Regions from separate parts of the Streptomyces sp. NPDC049837 genome, predicted to be linked through region 2. Evidence: riboswitches for the same ligand, from Rfam matches in the RefSeq annotation. Region 2 holds a riboswitch; the other holds the start of a gene.
What was found. Region 2 has a riboswitch for cyclic di-AMP ahead of AB0J57_RS24975 (C40 family peptidase). Riboswitches for the same ligand answer to the same signal wherever they lie in the genome.
Positions count from the first base shown of each region.

Region 1 (7,653 bases), on a different contig from region 2:
CGTCTTCCTCGGCACCCCCATCGACGACACCGCCGCCAACGACGTCATCGCCCAGTTCCTGCACCTCGAACACGCCGCGCCCGACCGGGACATCGCGCTCTACATCAACTCCCCCGGCGGCCCCATCAGCGCCATGTCGGCCATCTACGACACGATGCAGATCGTCACGTGCGACGTGGAGACCACCTGCATCGGCCAGGCCGCGTCGACCGCCGCCGTCCTGCTCGCCGCCGGCGCACCCGGCAAGCGGATGGTCCTGCCCGGCGCCCGCGTACTCGTCCAACAGCCCGCCATCGAGGAGCCGTTGCGCGGGCGACCGACGGATCTCGACATCCACGCGCGGGAGTTGCTCCGGCTGCGTGGCCAACTCACGGACATGCTGGTCCGCCACACCGGGCGGACCCGCGAGCGCGTGGAGGCCGACCTGGAGCGCGACACGGTCTTCGACGCGGCCGCCGCCGTGGCGTACGGGCTGGCGGACCACGTCGTCCCGAACCGCGGGAGGTGAGCGATGCCGGCTCCCGAACCTCCGGACTGGCCACCGCTCCCCGCACTGACCCGCGCCGAAAGCGCGTTCGTCGACAGTTGGCTCGAAGTCGTCGACCTCCTGGGCCGGATCAATCCGGCGCGCGCCACCCACACGTACAGCGCCCTGCGCGCGGCACAGGCCCTCGTCGGGCGTGCGACCGCGCTGCGCGACGCCCTGACCTCGATGCATGAGCGCGGTGAGAGCGATGTGCATGCCCATACGCTGGCGCGGGCGTTGCGGGTGCTTGACGGCGAACGGCGCGCGGGACGCGTGACGGTGCCTCAGAATCGAGGCGTGGGACCGACGTAGCCCTCCCCCGGATGGGCTCAGGAGTACGAGGACCGCTCCCTCGTTCAGCGTACGCAACCGGACGAATTTGGTACGACGCGAGTTGCGCACCCGGTGTACACATCTGGCGGAATATCAGGTTCCGGCCCTGGTACGGGGTTCGTCGATGTCACGCCGCCGGGCACCAAATCGGCCCTGTCCACCCGAATGGATCAGTCGTGAGGAGCCTCACATAAGGCCGTTTCGACTCGGAATTTCACCCCGACATGGGTCAAGATCCCTGACGACGACAAGCCCCCGCCACCGCGGCGGGGCGGTCCGGGCGGACGCCGAGTCCTGCCGCCGTCCGGATGACTGGTCGACAGGAGTGGATCGGCAGGAGTGGAGGACCCAAGCAGTGCGGGTGACCGGACGGTGTTCGTACGGTCGGTCTCCCTTGGGGTGAAGCCGCGTCAGCGGCCGGGCAACTTCGCCAGCCCGAACCCGACAGGTCATCCTTCACAGGCGGCTGACGAAGGGTTGCGCAATGACCGCGCAGATTCATGTCCCGTCTCTGCTGTCCCGGGCCGGTGCCGTCTCGGCACTCACCCTCGCCGCCGTCGGCGGCCCGATGCTGGCGCCCGGCGCCGTATCGGAGGCACAGGCCGCCCCGGCACACGCGACCAAGGCGCTGAACATCGCCGCGTCCAAGAAGGGCGCACCGTACAAGTACGGAGCGGCGGGCCCGTCCCGGTTCGACTGCTCCGGCCTGACGCTCTACTCGTACAAGCAGGTCGGCAAGACGCTGCCGCGCACGGCACAGCAGCAGTACAACAAGACCCGCCACATCTCCGCCTCCAGCCGGCAGAAGGGCGACCTGGTCTTCTTCCATCGTGGGAGCAACGTCTACCACGTCGGTATCTACGCGGGTAACAACAAGATCTGGCACTCGCCGAAGTCGGGTTCGGTGGTCAAGCTGGACAAGATCTGGTCGAAGTCGGTCTGGTACGGACGCGTCCGCTGATGCTCCGGGCATGACCCGTGGTGCGGGGGTACTCGTCGGGAATGTCCGGCGAGAGCCCCCGCACCGCGCGCGACGGGACGCGCAACGAGACGCCCCTGGAGCGCGCCGACCGCAATTTCGCCGAGCTGCTCCAGGAACTGCGCGTCACCCAGACCGGCGTCCAGATCCTGTTCGCCTTCCTGCTGACCCTGGCGTTCACGCCCCGCTTCGGCTCGCTCGACTCGTACCAGCGCGGCATGTACGTCGTGACGCTGCTGCTGTCCGTCGTGGCGGCGGTGCTGCTCACCGCCCCGGCCGCACTGCACCGTTCGCTGTTCCAGCGGGGCGCCAAGGCGCGCATCGTGGCCGTGTCGTCGAAGCTGGCGAGGATCGGGTTCGTGGTCCTGGCGCTGGCCCTGACCTGCTCCGTGTCGCTGGTCGTGGACGTGGTGCACGGCAGGCCCGAGGGCCTGGCGGCGGGCGCCTTCACCCTGCTGGTGTGCGGCGGCCTGTGGGGGCTCCTCCCCCATCTCGTACGGCGCGGGCTCAGCGACCGGCCACCGGAGCGACCAGGAGCGACACCCCCAGGGCGGCGAGTCCACCACCGGTGACGCCCTGCACGGCCCTGGCGGTGCGCGGCCGTCGCAGCCACCGCCCCAGCCGGTCCACCAGCAGCGCGACGGCCGGGAACCAGACCAGGGCGAGGACCACCACGATCGACGCCAGGAGCAGCGTGCGCGGCAGCACGGCCGCCCCGTCCGGCACGAACTGCGGCAGCAGGCTCAGGAAGAGGACGGGCGCCTTGGGGTTGAGGACGTTGGTCAGGAACCCCTGCCGCAGGCTCCGCCCCACGCCGAGAGCCGGCTCCCCCTCGACCGCCCCCGTCCCGGCTCCCTTGAGCGCGCTGCGCACCGCCTGGACGCCCAGGTAGAGGACGTACGCGCCACCGGCGATCTGGAGCGTCCGGTAGAGGACGGGCACCGCGACCAGGAGCGCGGCGAGCCCCGCGACCGCGAGCGCCGTGTGGACGACCAGCCCGCCCGCGACGCCCACCGCGCACGCCACACCGGCGCGGCGGGAGGCCAGCGAGTTGCGCACGACGACGGTGAAGTCGGCGCCCGGCATGGCGACCATGCCTGCCGCGACACCGATGAAGGCGATGAGCTGTGCGTCCATGGTCACCCAGGCTGACGCACCGGAGGCCTTAGCGTGTACTTGCAATCTTGAGGGCCTGCCTAAAGGAACGCTTAATGTACGACCCCGTGCGGCTGGCCGCGCTCGTCGCGGTCGCGGAAGCCGGTTCGATCACCCGGGCCGCGGGGCGGCTCGGCTACACGGCGCCCGCGCTCTCCCAGCAGCTCGCCAAGCTGGAGCGGGAGGCGGGCGCGCCGCTGCTCGTGCGCCATCACCGGGGCGCCAGGCTGACGGCGGCGGGCGAGGTGCTGGTGGCGCGGGCGCGCCGGGTGCTGGACGAGATGGAACGGGCGCGGCACGAGCTGGCGCTGCTGAACGGTCTGACGGGCGGCCGGCTGCGGGTGGGCACGTTCACCACCGTGGGCATCCACCTGCTGCCGCCGGTGCTCAGCGCGTTCCGGCGCGCCCACCCGGACGTGGAACTGGCGGTCACCGAGTACGAGCCGCCGCGTGGGGTGGCCGCGGTGGCGGCCGGGCAGGTCGATCTGGCGCTGACGCACGCGTACGAGCCGGCCGGCGCCGAGCCGCCGCCGACGGGCGTGTTCCTGGAGCCGCTGCTGGTCGAGGAGCTGGTGCTGGTGACCGCGCCGGGTCATGTCCTGGCCGAGGGCTCGGGACGGCTGGCGGTGGCCGAGCTGGCGGACCAGCCGCTGATCAGCAGTGCCCCGGCGCATCCGGCGCGGCGGGGTGTGGAGGGGGCCCTGCGCGAGGCGGGGGCGAGACCGGCGGTGGTGTGCGAGTCGCCGGGCTACGCGCTGGTGTGCGCGCTGGTCAGCGCGGGCCTGGGGGTGGCGGTGGTACCGGAGATGGTCGCCGCGATGGATCCGGCGCCGCTGGGTGTGCGCCTCTTGGAACCGGCCGCGTTCCGCCGGACGATCTCGGTGGCGCACCGGGGCGACGAGTCGGGGCCTGCGGCCCAGTCGCTGCGGGCGTTGCTGCGTGGGGGTTTCGGGCGGGGGGCGTAGGGAGGGACCGCCTGCACAGGGCGGGGAGCGGGTCAGGTCTGGACCGGGACCGTCCAGGGGAGGGCGATCCAGACGGTCTTGCCGCCCTCGGGGGTCGGGGTGACCGAGAGACGGCCGCCGCATTCGGCGGTGAGCCAGCGGATGATCACCATCCCCCGGCCGTTGTCCTGCTGTACGGCCGCGGGCAGCCGCTGCGGCCAGCGGGGGTGGCTGTCGGTGACGCCGATGCGCAGTTGTTCGTCACGCTCCAGCCGGACGTCGACCGTGAACGTCGGCGACTGACCGAAGGTGTGCTGAACGGCGTTGGTGGCGAGTTCGGAGACGATCAGCCGCACCGTGTCGGCCGTTTCCGCCTCACCGGGGAGGCCCCATTCCGCGAGGACGTCCGCCACGTATCTCCGGGCGGCGGAGACCGAGGCCGGATCGCTCGGCAGAGTGACGGATGCTTCCTGATGGTCTGCCATGGCGACCTTGTCCCTTTCCCACCGGGGCCGGGCTCCGACACGTACCGGATGTTTTGTGGGGACGGCCTCGGACTGTGCTTCGCGCCAGACTGCCACTTATGTCGCCCCTGATGGGGGCGATCCACCAAGATATGCATATATCTGTCGCTCGAAGCGGTGAACTCTGCGACGCGAGACCGGATTTGGGCGGCAAACTGACGGGTTGGCCCCACCGCGGGCGGCCCGGTGGCGGAAAGGTCCCGACGGCGGGAGGAGGCGGTCATGCGAGGCGGTCGGCACGGCCCGGCGGTGCGCCGGCGCAAGCTCGGCGAGGAGTTGCGCGGGCTGCGCCTGGCCGCGGGCCTGACCAGCCGTGAGGCGGCGCGGCTGGTGGGCTGGCACCAGTCGAAGGTGAGCCGGATCGAGACGGGGACGAGCGGGGTCACGGGTGCGGACGTGGCGAAGCTGCTCGATGCCTACGGCGTCCACGAGCCGCGGCTGCGCGCCCTGTTGGCGGCGTTGGCGGGGGCGGCGGCGGACGGCGGCGGGACGGGGTGGTGGCACGCGTACCGGGGCGTGCTGCCGCCCCCGTACCAGGACTTCATCAGCCTGGAGGCGCAGGCGTGCACGGCACGGACGCTGGAGACGTCGGTGGTGCCGGGCCTGTTGCAGACGGCGGAGTACGCGCGTGCGGTGACCCGGGCGGCGCTGGAGGGGATTCCGGCGGCGACGGTCGACTCGTTGGTGCGGGTGCGGATGGCGCGGCAGGAGGTGCTGCGCGCCGATCCCCCGCTGAGGCTGGAGGCGGTGCTGGACGAGGCGGTGCTGCGGCGGCAGGTGGGCGGGCCGGGCGTGATGCGGGAGCAGTTGCGGCGGTTACTGGAGTGGGCGCGGCTGCCTCATGTGCGGCTCCAGATCCTGCCGTTCGCGACGGGTGAGTACGTGGGACTCTCGGGACCTTTCGTTATCTTCTCCTTTCCGAACATTTCTGATCTGGACGTGGTTGCTCTTGACCACTTGACGAGTAGCCTCTACCTCGAACGCACGGAAGACCTCGAGGCGTACTGCGCCGCCTTCCGCACCATGCAGGCGCACGCCCTGTCGCCCGAGGAGTCGTCGGAACTCATCGCCGGGATCGGTGACGGCGCGTAGGGAGAGGCACCCCACATGTCTGCTTACCTCGCACAGCAGGACCTCGCACACCAGAACCCCACATATCAGGACCTCGCACACCGGGACGGCCTCCGCTGGTGGCGCAGCAGCCGCAGCGTCGGCATGAACAACTGCGTCGAGGCCGCCCGCCTCGACGCCGCGCGGCTGGCCGTGCGCGACTCGAAGGACACCGCCAGGCCGCCGCTGCGGTTCTCCGCGACGGCCTGGACCTCCTTCATCGGCTCCCTGAAGCGGGTCGGCTGACCGGGGCCGGCGCCGTACGGAGGATCGTGGCGACCGCCCCGTCGACCTGACGTTCCGTCAAGTCGGCGCGGGCGGTGAGCCGGAGGCGCGAGATGCCGTCCGGCACCGAGGGCGGCCGGAAGCAGCCCACCGCGAGCCCCTCCGACCGGCAGTCGGCCGCCCACTTCACCGCCTGCTCCGGCGACGGGGCGCGTACGGAGACGACCGCGGCGTCCGGCCGTACGGCGGTCAGGCCCGCTGCGGTCAGCCGTGCGTGCAGGGTGGCCGCCACCGTACGAGCCCGGCCCGCCAGGCCCGGTTCGGCGCGCAGCAGCCGCAGGCTCGCCAGCGCGGCACCGGCGGCGGCCGGGGCCAGCCCGGTGTCGAAGATGAAGGTCCGGGCGGCGTTGACCAGGTGCTCGATCACCCGGGCCGGACCGAGGACCGCTCCACCCTGGCTGCCCAGGGACTTGGAGAGGGTGAGCGTGGCGACGACGTCCGGGCTGCCCGCGAGCCCCGCCGCGTACAGTGCGCCGCGCCCGCCCTCGCCCAGCACGCCCAGGCCGTGCGCGTCGTCGACGACCAGCGCGGCGCCGTGCGCCCGGCACGCCGCAGCGAGCCCGGCCAGTGGCGCCGCGTCGCCGTCCACGGAGAAGACCGAGTCCGTCACCACGAGCGCCCGGCGGCCCGGGTGGGCGTCCAGGGCCTTGGCGACCGCGTCGGGGTCGGCGTGCGTGACGACCGCCGTCTCGGCGCGCGAGAGCCGGCAGCCGTCCACGATCGAGGCGTGGTTGCCCGCGTCGGAGACGATCAGCGAGCCGCGCGCGCTCAGCGCCGTGAGGGCGGCGAGGTTGGCGGCGTACCCGGAGGAGAACACCAGCGCCGCCTCGAACCCGCAGAAGTCGGCCAGCTCCCGTTCCAGCTCACCGTGGAGCTCGGTGGTGCCGGTCACCAGGCGCGAGCCGGTGGCGCCGGCGCCCCAGCGGCGGGCGGCCCCGGCGGCCGCGGCGGTGATGTCCGGGTGGTGGGTGAGGCCGAGGTAGTCGTTGCTCGCGAGGTCCAGCAGGTCCGGTACGGCCGGTCGCGGGCGGAGCGTACGGACCAGACCGGCGTCCGCGCGGCGCCGTGCCTCGTCGTCGGTCCAGTCGAATGGGTCCTGCGGCATGGGTCGGTCCCTTTTTGTAGGCAGCGCACAGACCCTAACCGGGGTCGGCCGTGGTCAGAGTGTGGTCATACACACACCCCAATCCGCGTCTGTTGTGGAGTTCCTCCTTGGCCCCGGGCCATGCCGTAGGCCAGGATCAGCTTCCATGGACCTGCTGAACACGCTGGTGGACAAGGGGCTTCGGCGCGAGCTGCCGACCCGCGAAGAAGCGCTCGCCGTGCTGGCGACCTCCGACGACGAGCTGCTGGATGTGGTGGCCGCGGCCGGGAAGGTACGCCGTCAGTGGTTCGGGCGGCGGGTGAAACTCAACTATCTGGTGAACCTCAAGTCCGGCCTGTGCCCCGAGGACTGCTCGTACTGCTCGCAGCGGCTCGGCTCCAAGGCGGAGATCCTCAAGTACACCTGGCTGAAGCCGGAGGAGGCGTCCAAGGCCGCCGCCGCGGGGGTCGCGGGCGGCGCCAAGCGGGTCTGCCTGGTCGCCAGTGGCCGTGGTCCGACGGACCGGGACGTCGACCGGGTCTCCAAGACCATCGAGGCCATCAAGGAGGAGAACGAGGGCGTCGAGGTGTGCGCGTGCCTCGGGCTGCTGTCGGACGGTCAGGCGGAGCGGCTCCGCTCGGCGGGGGCGGACGCGTACAACCACAACCTCAACACGTCCGAAGGGACGTACGGGGACATCACGACCACGCACA
Region 1 is NZ_JBFAMP010000002.1:117,469-125,121, reverse strand. It holds gene AB0J57_RS05190 (ATP-dependent Clp protease proteolytic subunit) at 1-508, shown strand, start outside; gene AB0J57_RS05185 (hypothetical protein) at 512-838, shown strand; cyclic di-AMP (ydaO/yuaA leader) riboswitch at 1,135-1,339, shown strand; gene AB0J57_RS05180 (C40 family peptidase) at 1,344-1,820, shown strand; gene AB0J57_RS05175 (DUF6328 family protein) at 1,862-2,410, shown strand; gene AB0J57_RS05170 (LysE family translocator) at 2,346-2,975, opposite strand; gene AB0J57_RS05165 (LysR family transcriptional regulator) at 3,050-3,958, shown strand; gene AB0J57_RS05160 (ATP-binding protein) at 3,991-4,422, opposite strand; gene AB0J57_RS05155 (helix-turn-helix transcriptional regulator) at 4,684-5,553, shown strand; gene AB0J57_RS05150 (DUF397 domain-containing protein) at 5,569-5,817, shown strand; gene AB0J57_RS05145 (8-amino-7-oxononanoate synthase) at 5,789-6,961, opposite strand; gene bioB (biotin synthase BioB) at 7,107-7,653, shown strand, end outside.
Region 1: linked by a shared signal. The riboswitch ahead of AB0J57_RS05180 (C40 family peptidase) and the one ahead of AB0J57_RS24975 (C40 family peptidase) in region 2 are both predicted to bind cyclic di-AMP.

Region 2 (7,653 bases):
ATCACGGGGACCGACCTGGTCGACTCGATCTTCCGCGTCCAGGAGGGCGACGCCGTGTTCTCGCCCCGGCTGGCCGGCTTCGTGCTGGACGCGTTCGCCTCGACGGACGCCCCGCCGGTCGACGAGGACCTGGACCGGCTCACGCAGCGGGAGCGGGAGGTGCTCCGGCTGATCGCGCGCGGATACGCGTACAAGGAGATCGCCAAGCAGCTCTTCATCTCGGTGAAGACGGTGGAGTCGCACGTCTCGGCGGTGCTGCGCAAGCTCCAGCTCTCCAACCGCCACGAGCTCACCCGCTGGGCGACGGCCCGCCGCCTGGTCTGACTCCGCCCGCCTGGTATGACCCCGGCTGGGGCCCGTCGGGCGCAGTCGGGAGGATTTGTGAGGTAACCGGTACATAGGAGCGGCAACCAGTACGGCACAGGTCCCCTCCTACTCACCGTGATGAGCCTGACAGGTACTCCCTTCTTCGTGACTGCGGTCGTGCTGGCCGTGATCGCCGTCCTGCTGCCCCTGGCGATGTGGAGCCGTGTGCGCGGCCCCGCCGTCGTCCGGGGTGCTCTGCGGCTGGGCATGGTGGCCTTCGCCCAGCTCACGGCGATCGTCGTGGTCTTCGTTGCGGTGAACAACGTCAACGGGCTGTACGACAGTTGGGACGACCTGCTGGGCACCAGCGACCACGTCGACTCCGCCATCGACCTCGGCCCCGACGGCCTGGGCGGCAAGCGCATCTCCGACCTGCCGAAGGTCAAGCAGACCTTCACCCGCGTCGACGACCCCACCATGGGCCCCGGCGTACAGAAGACGGTCCTGAAGGGCCAGATATCGGGTGTGAAGGCCGAGGTGTACGTGTGGCTCCCGCCGCAGTACGACGACCCCGCCTACAAGGACAAGAAGTTCCCCGTCGTGGAGCTGCTCTCGGGCTTCCCCGGCTCGCCGAAGTCCTGGTTCGTCGGCATGCACGTCACCAGGCAGGTGGAGCCGCTGATGCGCAACGGCACCGTCGAGCCGTTCATCCTCGTGGCGCCGCGCAGCCACCTCCTCGGCCACACCGACACCGGCTGCGCCAACGTACCCGGCAAGATCAACGCCGACACCTGGCTCAGCGTCGACGTGCGCAAGATGGTCACGGACAACTTCCGGGCCTCCGACAAGGCCGACGGCTGGGCGGTCGCCGGATTCTCGTCGGGCGCCCACTGCGCCACCAAGCTGACCATCGCCCACCCCGACCGCTACCGCTTCGGCGTCAGCATGTCCGGCTACAACGACCCGGCCGCCGAGCCGTCCTCGCTCACCGGCAAGGACCCCGAGCTGCGGCACGCGCACAACCCGCTCAACATGCTCAGGTCCGCCCCGGTCCCGCCCCGCGTCACGCTGCTGCTCACCGGCGACGGGGGCGACGGCTACCAGCAGGGCGTCGCGCTGCGGGAGGCCTCCAAGCCGCCGACGCGCGTGGACGTCCAGCAGGTCTACGGCGGTCACCGCGTCAGCACGTGGGTGCGCGAGGTGCCGTCGGTCTTCCAGTGGCTGACCCAGCAGTTCCGCACGGAGGCCGCCGGCGCGGGTGCCGGACAGGGCACGAGCCACGGCACGGGTACGGGGACGGGTGCCGCCTCCGGCGGCGGTGCGGGTACGGGTGCCGCCTCCGGTGCCGGTACGGGAGCCTGATCCCGGTATTCAGTGGGAATTTCCGTCACGCCACGCGCGTGGCGCCCGCCCACGGCATCTCGTCGATCGGCGCGATCCGCACCGGGGCGCCCGGGCGGGGGGCGTGGATCATCTTGCCGTCGCCGATGTAGAGACCGACGTGGCTCACGCCGGAGTAGAAGAACACGAGGTCGCCGGGGGCGAGCGCGGAGCGGGGCACGCGCCGGCCGGCGTCGATCTGGGTGTACGTGGTGCGGGGCAGCGACACCCCGGCGGAGCGCCAGGCGGCCTGGGTGAGCCCCGAGCAGTCGAAGGCCGACGGGCCGGTCGCTCCCCACACGTACGGCTTGCCCAAGGCGCCGTACGCGTACGAGACGGCCTGCGCCGCGCGCGGGTTGGGGGCCGGGACCGGGCCTCGCGGCGCGGTGCCCGGTGCGGTACGGGACGGGGCGTCGTACGCGGCGCGCTGGGCGGCGGTGAGCCGGGCGAGGAGCTTCTCGGCGGCGGCGATCCGGGACCGCACGGTGGCCTTGTGGCGGCCCAGTTCGGCCTGGCGGGCCGTGAGGTCGCGCTGCCGTCCGGCGGCCTCGGCGCGCAGCCGGGCCAGCTCGGTGACCTGGTTCCGGGCGGCGGTGACCGCCGTGGCCTGGCGGTCACCGACCCGTTCCGCGAGGGCGGCGCCCTCCAGGTACGTACCGGGGTCGGTGGAGAGCGCGAGCTGGGCGGCCGGGTCGAGGCCGCTGTTGCGGTACTGGGCGGTGGCTATGGAGCCGAGCGCGTTGCGGGCGGCGTTGAGCCGGTCGGTCCGGCGGGCGGCCTCGTCGCGCAGCGCGTCCAGTGCGGCCCGGGCCCGGTCCGTCTCCTCCTTGGCGCCGTTGTACTTCTCGGCGGCCTCCTCGGCCTCCTGGTACAGCCGGTCGACCCTCGCCTTCACCTGGGCGGGCGTGAGGTGGGGCTCGGCGTGCCCGGAACCCTCGAAGGCGGTGGCGGTGGCCGCCCCGGCGAGCGCGAGGGTGACGGCCGTGCGGCCGCTCAGAGGGTGCTGCCTGGGTTTCCGGTGCGCTGCCACGGGTACGGTCACTTCCCTTCGGGTGGAGCCTGGGGGCGCCTGGGGGAGGACGCTAAACCTGGGGGTCACGGCCGGGCGGTGGCATGACCGCAGTTGGCCGCAGGTGAGGGTTCAGGGAGCGGATCCGACAGAAGACACTCGCTCGGAATCCCACATTCCGTATCAGTCGTGACCGATGCGACGAATGAGGCAACCCTGACCGGCAGCCGGTGGTATTGCCCCGGCTAGGCTCCGCCCCATGGACGTACTCATCAATGTCTTCGTCGCGCTGCACATCATCGGTATCGCCGCCCTCCTGGGCGGCTTCATGACCCAGATGAAGGCGATGGGCGAGGGTACGGCGCGCTTCGGCCCGGCGATGCTGCACGGGGCCCTGACCATGCTCGTCACGGGCGTGATCCTGGTCGGCCTCAACCAGGCCGACGACCAGACCGTGAACAACATCAAGATCGGCGTGAAGCTGGCGATCCTGGTGGTCATCCTCGGCCTGGTCTACGTCAAGCGGGACGAGGAACGGGTCGACAAGGCGGTCTTCGGCGCCGTGGGCGGCCTGACGATGGCGAACATCTTCATCGCCACCGTCTGGACCTGACCCGGCTCGCAAGCGCCCGGCCTGTCAGGCCGGGCGCACGCTGCTGTGGATGGGCATGTAGTAGATGGACTCCTCGCGGACGTTGGCACCGGGCCTGGGGGCGTGGATCATCTTCCCGTCGCCCTTGTAGATGCCGACGTGGCTGATGTCGTCGTAGAAGAACACCAGGTCGCCGGGGCGCAGGTCCTCCGTGGCGACCCTCGTGCCGGCCTTCACCTGATCCCACGTCGTACGGGGCAGGTCGACGCCCGCCGCCCGCCACGCGGCCTGGGTGAGCCCGGAGCAGTCGTACGAGCTCGGGCCGGTCGCCCCCCACACGTACGGCTTGCCCATCTGTGCCTCCGCGAAGGCGAGGACCTTGCCGGCCTTCGCGGTGTAGCCGCCGTCCCCCTCCGGCTGCCGGTCCTCCTGCTGCCGCTCCTCGTGGCGTTTCCGGGCCTCTTCCGCCTCCGCCCGCGCCTTCTCCTCCGCCCGCGCCTTCTCCTCGGCCCGCGTCTTGTCCTCGGCCCGGCGGCGGGCCTCCTCCTCCCGCTCGCGCTCCAGCTCGGCCGGCCGCGCCCGCTCCTCGGCCGTCAACCGCGCCAGCAGCGCCCGCGCCTCGCTCAGTTGCCGCTGCACGGTCTGCTTGGTGGTACGGAGTGAGGCCTGCGAGGCGCTGAGCGACTCCAGTTGCCGCGTCGCCTCCGCCCGCTGCTCCGCGGCCTCGGCCTGCTGCGTCCGGTAATCGGTCAGTGTCTCGTGCTGCCGCTCGGTGAGCCGGTCCATGAGCTGCGCCTGGTCCACGAACGCCTGCGGGCTGTCCGAGAAGACCAGCGACGCGGTCGGGCCCAGCCCGCCGGAGCGGTACTGGGCGGCCGCGTAGCTGCCGAGGGTGCGGCGCGACTCGTTCAGCGCTTCCGTTCGCCGAGCGGCCTCGTCGAGCATCCCGCCGACCTCGCGCCGCTGCTGGTCCGTGGCCTCCTTGGCCTTGTTGTACTGCTGCGTCGCCGTGCCCGCCTGGCGGTAGAGGTCGTCGACCTTTCTCCGGACCTCCTCGGCCGTCGGGCCCCGGTCCGGGTCGCTCGCGGGCGCGGCCGGTGCGGCCGGCGCGGCGGTCGCGCTCTGTGACGACAGGAGCGTGACCGAGGCCAGGGCGGCGGCCGTCGTGACGCCGACGGCGGGGGAGTGGGCATGCAGGGTCTGCAAGGTGCGCGATGCGCGCGGCTTGCGATGCGACGCCAAGGCCGGCATCTCCTTCCGTGGACCGCCTACCGGGTTAGCTGTCAGGTTCGGGCGGAACGGAAGGTGCCCTACGGCCGTGCCCGAGGGGCTGCGGGCCGATTCACCTCGGTCGTACGTGATGGGTCCCCGGTTCCGAACTGCCATGAGAGCAGCACGAATTCGGCGTGGGCGATCCGATTGGCGTGGTTCGCCGATGAGAGAACGGACCGCTTGGGCGAGCACGCTAGCCAACCTGTGGTGGTGCTGTGAAGGATGATGTTCGATATGCCCGATACGTTTTCGTGACCTTGGCGTGATGTCGCCGACTCGGTACGGAGGGTGACGAATCGGGCCTGTTTCGGGTACGTCCACGGCTGTCGGCCGGTTCGTCCACGGCTGTCAGTGGGGCGGCCTAGACTCGATAGGCGATGAGCAGCCTCTTTGACGACAGCTTCCTGGCGGACCTCCGGAACCACACCTCCGAGGAGCCCCCGCCGCCGCCCGAGGACTCCGAGGGCCCCGGGGACGCCCCGGCCGCGGAGGAGGTCCCGCACGACCTCTTCGGGGACCGCTTCGACGTGCCCCCGCCGCGGGACACGCACTACCGCGACGGCGCCCCGCGCCCCGTCGTCGACCCCGCCGCGCTGCTGGAGGGGCTGAACGACCAGCAGCGCGCCGCCGTCGTGCACACCGGCTCGCCGCTGCTCATCGTCGCCGGTGCCGGATCCGGCAAGACCCGGGTGCTGACCCACCGCATCGCCCACCTGCTGGCCACCCGCCACGTCCACCCGGGCCAGATACTGGCGATCACCTTCACCAACAAGGCCGCCGGTGAGATGAAGGAGCGCGTCGAGCAGCTCGTCGGCCCGCGCGCCAACGCCATGTGGGTCATGACCTTCCACAGCGCGTGCGTCCGCATCCTGCGCCGCGAGTCGAAGAGGCTCGGCTTCACGTCGTCCTTCTCGATCTACGACGCCGCCGACTCCAAGCGGCTGATGTCGCTGGTCTGCCGCGACCTGGACCTCGACCCGAAGAAGTTCCCGCCGAAGTCCTTCAGCGCCAAGATCTCGAACCTGAAGAACGAGCTGATCGACGAGGAGACATTCGCCGACCAGGCCGCCGACGGATTCGAGAAGACCCTCGCCGAGGCGTACCGGATGTACCAGGCGCGGCTGCGCGAGGCCAACGCCCTGGACTTCGACGACATCATCATGACGACGGTCCACCTGCTCCAGGCGTTCCCGGACGTCGCCGAGCACTACCGCCGCCGCTTCCGCCACGTCCTCGTCGACGAGTACCAGGACACCAACCACGCCCAGTACACCCTCGTCCGCGAGCTGGTCGGCACCGGGTACGAGGACCTGGACCCGGCCGAGCTGTGCGTCGTCGGTGACGCCGACCAGTCGATCTACGCCTTCCGTGGCGCGACCATCCGCAACATCCTCCAGTTCGAGGAGGACTACCCGGACGCGACCACCATCCTGCTGGAGCAGAACTACCGCTCCACGCAGACGATCCTGTCCGCCGCCAACGCGGTGATCGAGCGCAACGAGAGCCGCCGCCCCAAGAACCTGTGGACCAACGCCGGCGAGGGCGCCCGCATCATCGGGTACGTCGCGGACACCGAGCACGACGAGGCGCAGTTCGTCGCCGACGAGATCGACCGGCTGACGGACGCGGGCGAGGCGAAGGCCGGCGACGTCGCCGTCTTCTACCGGACGAACGCCCAGTCCCGTGTGTTCGAGGAGATCTTCATCCGCGTCGGCCTGCCGTACAAGGTCGTCGGCGGCGTCCGCTTCTACGAGCGCAAGGAAGTCCGGGACGTGCTGGCGTACCTGCGCGTGCTGGCCAACCCCGAGGACAACGTCCCGCTGCGCCGCATCCTCAACGTCCCCAAGCGCGGCATCGGCGAGCGCGCCGAGGCGATGATCGACGCGCTGGCGCTGCGCGAGAGGATCACCTTCCCGCAGGCGCTGCGCCGCGTCGACGAGGCGTACGGCATGGCGGCGCGCTCGGCCAACGCCGTGAAGCGGTTCAACACGCTGATGGACGAGCTGCGGACCGTCGTGGAGTCCGGTGCCGGACCGGCGGTGGTCCTGGAGGCCGTCCTGGAGCGGACGGGATACCTCGCCGAGCTCCAGGCCTCCACCGACCCGCAGGACGAGACCCGCATCGAGAACCTCCAGGAGCTCGCCGCCGTGGCCCTGGAGTTCGAGCAGGAGCGCGGTGAGGAGCCCGGCACCCTGGCCGAGTTCCTGGAGCAGGTGGCCCTCGTCGCCGACTCCGACCAGATCCCCGACGAGGACGAGGAAGGCTCCGGCGTCATCACGCTGATGACGCTGCACACCGCCAAGGGCCTGGAGTTCCCGGTGGTCTTCCTGACCGGCATGGAGGACGGCGTCTTCCCGCACATGCGCGCCCTCGGCCAGACCAAGGAGCTGGAGGAGGAGCGGCGCCTGGCGTACGTGGGCATCACGCGCGCCCGCGAGCGGCTCTACCTGACGCGGTCGACGATGCGCAGCGCGTGGGGCCAGCCCTCGTACAACCCGCCGTCGCGGTTCCTGGAGGAGATCCCGGGACAGCACCTGGAGTGGAAGCGTACGGGCGCGATGGCCAAGCCCGCCGGACCGACGTCCGGGATCGCCTCGTCCCTGTCCTCGTCGCTCTCGGCCCGCTCCCGGTCCGGCCCTTCGGGCTTCGCCACGCGGCGTACGTCCGACAAGCCGGTGATCTCGCTGGCGGTCGGGGACCGGGTGACGCACGACCAGTTCGGGCTCGGGACCGTGATGGCGGTGACGGGCGCGGGCGCCGACGCGCAGGCGACGATCGACTTCGGGGACGAGAAGCCGAAGCGGCTGCTGCTGCGGTACGCGCCGGTCGAGAAGCTGTAGGAGTCGCTCAGCTCGTCGGGTCGAGGCCGTGGCTGCGCAGCCACGGCAGCGGGTCGATCGCGGCGCCGCCGCCGGGCCGTACCTCGAAGTGGAGGTGCGGTCCGGTGGAGTTGCCGGAGTTGCCCGAGTACGCGATGACCTCGCCGGCCTTGACCTCGCCGGAGCGGATCTTGGTGCTGCTGAGGTGGCAGTACCAGGTCTCGGTGCCGTCCTTGGCGGTCACGATCGCCATGTTCCCGTACGCGCTGTTCCAC
Region 2 is NZ_JBFAMP010000009.1:272,356-280,008, forward strand. It holds gene AB0J57_RS24955 (response regulator transcription factor) at 1-324, shown strand, start outside; gene AB0J57_RS24960 (alpha/beta hydrolase-fold protein) at 445-1,668, shown strand; gene AB0J57_RS24965 (NlpC/P60 family protein) at 1,694-2,716, opposite strand; gene AB0J57_RS24970 (hypothetical protein) at 2,955-3,308, shown strand; gene AB0J57_RS24975 (C40 family peptidase) at 3,333-4,538, opposite strand; cyclic di-AMP (ydaO/yuaA leader) riboswitch at 4,537-4,704, opposite strand; gene pcrA (DNA helicase PcrA) at 4,937-7,399, shown strand; gene AB0J57_RS24985 (M23 family metallopeptidase) at 7,407-7,653, opposite strand, start outside.